Regions from separate parts of the Halalkalibacter krulwichiae genome, predicted to be linked through region 2. Evidence: riboswitches for the same ligand, from Rfam matches in the RefSeq annotation. Region 2 holds a riboswitch; the other holds the start of a gene.
The links. A riboswitch is a leader RNA that binds a small molecule or an ion and turns the genes downstream of it on or off. The one in region 2 is predicted to bind cobalamin.
Positions count from the first base shown of each region.

Region 1: another riboswitch for cobalamin. It lies ahead of BkAM31D_RS24220 ((2Fe-2S) ferredoxin domain-containing protein); the one in region 2 lies ahead of BkAM31D_RS01865 (ribonucleoside-diphosphate reductase subunit alpha).

Region 1 is NZ_CP020814.1:1,635,167-1,637,356, reverse strand. Features, by position in the region: gene cobJ (precorrin-3B C(17)-methyltransferase) at 1-733, opposite strand, end outside; partial or broken gene BkAM31D_RS24220 ((2Fe-2S) ferredoxin domain-containing protein) at 762-1,144, opposite strand; cobalamin riboswitch at 1,300-1,481, opposite strand; cobalamin riboswitch at 1,590-1,777, opposite strand; gene BkAM31D_RS08300 (GTP-binding protein) at 2,003-2,190, opposite strand, start outside.
Region 2 is NZ_CP020814.1:361,418-363,607, reverse strand. Features, by position in the region: gene BkAM31D_RS01865 (ribonucleoside-diphosphate reductase subunit alpha) at 1-1,302, opposite strand, end outside; cobalamin riboswitch at 1,465-1,648, opposite strand; gene BkAM31D_RS01860 (YbjQ family protein) at 1,783-2,106, opposite strand; gene BkAM31D_RS01855 (hypothetical protein) at 2,087-2,190, opposite strand, start outside.

The DNA.
Region 1 (2,190 bases), 1.3 Mb from region 2:
CTCTTGGCGTTATCATTTTATTATCATAGAGAAATGTAGATGAGTTCCCGATTACGACAGTTGTCAGCATGCCGATATCATGATTCAGCATGTTTTCAAGATCCGTTATAACAATCTGTTGACGATCTCGGTAAGCACTTTTCACTAAGCCTACTGGCGTTTGCGGTGAACGATATTCAAGTAAAATCTTCTGAGCCTCTTGGATTTGTCTCGTTCTTCTACCGCTTTTCGGATTATATAAGCTAATGACAAAGTCAGCTTGTGCCGCTGCATCAATTCGCTTTTCAATAAGAGACCAAGGTGTCAAATGGTCGCTTAAACTAATCGTACACGCATCATGCATGATCGGTGCTCCTAGTAAAGAAGCGCAGGAGTTGCTTGCAGAAACACCTGGAATCACCTCAACGCTCACTCCTGTATTCTCTGTCCACCCTTTTTCGATTAAAACCTCATAAACTAGTCCTGCCATTCCGTACACTCCAGCATCTCCACTTGAAATGACAGCTACGGTTTTTCCTTGTTCTGCAAGTTTTACCGCTGCTTGAGCACGGCTGACTTCCTCAGACATTCCTGTACTAATAATTTCTTGATCCGTCAGTAAATCTTGAATCAAGTCAACGTACGTTTTATACCCAATGATGCATTCACTTTCTTGTATTGCCGTTTGTGCCCTGTTTGTCATATGATCAAAACTTCCAGGACCAAAGCCTATGACAAGTATTTTCCCAAGCATCTTACTAGCCTCCTTCCATGTTAGAAAACTAAACGTTTGTTTTTTCCTTTTTCATAATTCCTTCAATTCTGCTTGACTCATTGACTGCATTCAGTTCATCATCTACGAAGTCATATATTAATGCGTCATGTAAGTGAATGCTTGGGTCAACGTGATTTTTTATAATGTCACGTCCTACCTCCGTAGACGTTGCCGAATACCACTTGCCTTCTGGATATACAATGACGACACAAGCATCCTTACAACGCCCATTACAACGAGTTCGTGATGTGTGAATTTCATGATCTAATTGAAGGGTTGCAATCTCTTCACGAATTGCGAGAGTTATTTCTTCCCCTCCTTACGCATACAGCTAGAACCATTACAAATTAATACGTGCTTTTGGGTACCCTTTAAATTCCAAGTTGTCATGTTTCATCAACTCCAAAGTAATTTTTTCCAAACAGATTAGATTAGTAACGCTAGACTACGAAACAAAAAACACCTCTATCAAAGATAGAGGTGCATTAAACGGCAAACGAATAGTAAGCTCATCTATTACACTTCTCTACCTATGACCCGTAGGTATTGAAGACGAAAACAAGGCAGGTCTCCTGACTTAGGTTCATCATTTCATTGTGTCTTCCCGAATACTCAGTGACTTCATACAATGAAATTCCCCATTACAGTGGCGGGACCGTGACGGATTTGCACCGTTCTTCCCTTTTAAGCATAACGAGTCGTTACGCACCTTGTTTCATGACGATAATAAAAAAACCTTAACTCCATCTTGAAGTTAAGGGTATAGGCATGATCAAATTAGAAATCTACTCAACTAGATTTCTAGATGCTCACCCCAAACCTTCCCTCCGAAGATTGGATTCATATATTAAAAGCAGGTCTCCTGGCTTGTGTCTCAAACTTACTTATGTCCCTTCCTAGAAAAAATCTAGTGGTTTTACATGTTCATCGACACTTACAGTAGCGGGGGCTGCATCAGATTTTAACTGATTTCCCTATTATCCACAGTTGATTACTTATGGCACTTTTAATATTTTGTCATATAATGTCTATTAAACTATGATTTTGTATATTTAGCAACAGTTAGTTTGGAGAATATTTACTTTCACAAAAGTAGGGCTAGTACTAAATAAGGTTTTACGCTGAACTAAAGCTAATTGTAATTGTTCTATTTTCCTAGACGTTTACATGTTATCCATATGAATTTTACTTGTAGTTGCTCTTCGATTGTATACTCTATCTAGACAAAATCAAACTACCCCAACTTTTTTAAGCCTTTTGTAAATTCCACTTAAAGGGATCCTCTAACATCTTCCAATCAGTTGTAAACTCTGTGTCGGTTAACAAACATTGATCTAGCTCCTTTGTCATTTCGTCTCTATCTAGATCTGTTCCAATGAAAACTAACTTAGTATGTCTATCACCATGTTCGACATCCCAATCTTGAAGTAGATGAG
Region 2 (2,190 bases):
ATGACCGTTGGCATTACCTCTATTGACCGTATCCCGATAAAACATATACGGAGTTCCTGTTTCAAGCTGGCTTTTCATAATTTCTTTTAAAATATCAATTGCTGGTACAACGTCCCAAACTTTCCCTTGCTCCCCTAATAAACCATTAGTAGCAGCTTCTATACATCGCTCGTACTTCTCGCGGAAACTTCCCTTCCCTTTTTCTTCATCATAATAATCTTCTAAACTAAACCCTAACACTTTACGGACCGAATGAGGATCAAACAAATACCACGATTCTCGAGCTTCAACCTTTTCCATAAATAAATCAGGAATACTTACTCCTGTGAATAAATCATGCGTACGTTGCCTTTCATCACCGTTATTTAATTTCACTGCTAAAAAGCTATAAATATCACGATGCCAAACGTCTAAATAAACACTTATCGCTCCCTGCCTTTGTCCTAACTGATCAACACTTACAGCGGTATTATTTAATTGCTTCATCCACGGAATAACACCAGAGGATATTCCTTTAAACCCTTTAATGTCACTACCTCGACTACGCAATTTACCTAAATAGACACCGATCCCTCCTCCACTTTTACTCAAAGTTGCTATATCAGTATTCGAATCATAAATCCCTCTTAAACTATCATCGACAGTATCGATAAAACAGCTAGACAATTGCCCATAACTTTTTCCTGCATTTGCTAATGTCGGAGTTGCCACCGTCATATATAAGTGAGATAGAGCCCAGTATGCTTCTTTAATGAGGTTCATTCTCTTATCCTTTGACTCGTTCATCATTAACGTCGCAGCGATAAGTAAAAATCTCTCTTGAGGAAGCTCATATATATCTCCACTATGAGATTTAGCTAAATATCGATCGGCTAATGTAAGAATACCAATGTATGTAAAGTTCGAATCGCGCTCTGGAACAATCAACGTTTCCATCTCTATTAATTCTTCTTTAGAATACTCCTGTAAAATTTTTTCAGAGTAAATTCCTCTCTCTGTTAGTTCTTCTATTAATTTCAAAAAGGAACCATAACGACTACTTGAATTATACCCTCTTGAACAAGCAGCCTTCTTATAAAGCTGATTCAGATAAATGTTTGCTGCTACATAGGTCCAATCTGGCTCTTCCATCGAAATCCTTTCAATACAAGATAAAATTAGTACATTCGTTAGTTGCTCCTCTGACATACTCTTTTTCGTTGCAAAAATTTGCTCAACCTTTTCCTTATATGCTTTAAAATCAATCTGTGGCAATACCCTTTCAAATTCTTTAATCTGTTCTATCAATGTTTCACTAGACATTACAGTTGTTTGCACTTTTACTCCTCCTTATCAAATAAAAAACGCCCTTTCTCCTAGGTATTGGAGAAAGAGCGTAAAACGGCGTAAGAAGAAAAATGAGCGGTGATAGAATGATCCAGTTACCCACCTCATTGCCGTCTTACTTCTCACACCCCGAAGAAAGTTTGACTAGAAATGTAGGTAGGTCTCCTGACTCGTGCTTCATCCTACTATGAGCCTTCCCATGCTTTGTTACTTAGCACAGTGGATCCCTCATTTCGTCGACACTTACAGTTGCGGGGGCAGTTCTGGTTTTCCACCAGATTCCCTATTAAGCCGTTAAGGCACCTATCATTCCGCGAAATCAATATATAGTTGTTAGACAATCATTTAATTACGATATATTGTATATAGTAATCTAGTATCTTTTAATAAGCAAGGGATTTTTTCCTTTTACAAAATCAAAAATGCCCAAAGGCGCTTGCCTCTAGGCGAAGATAGCTAATTGATTTTCTCAAGCACAACTGCCGTTCCGTACGTAATAATTTCGGCTGCTGCACTCATCACTGTGGATGTTTGCATTCTCATCCCAATAATTGCATTAGCCCCTTTTTCTTCAGCTTCTTGAACCATGCGATGCATAGCTAGCTTACGCGCCTCTGTCATCATCTCGTTGTAGCCTTTAATCTCACCACCAACAATTCCTTTTAGACCAGCCGTAATATCACGTCCTATGTGCTTTGTTTGGATGGTGCTTCCTTTTACATACCCTTTTACTTCGACTATCTCATACCCTGCCACCTGATCAGTAGTCACAATCATCATAATCAATTTCCTCCCTTTTTTCTTTCCAACGTTCAACGATAAAGACAGCAATGAGTATGACTATCCCAATACCATACACACTAA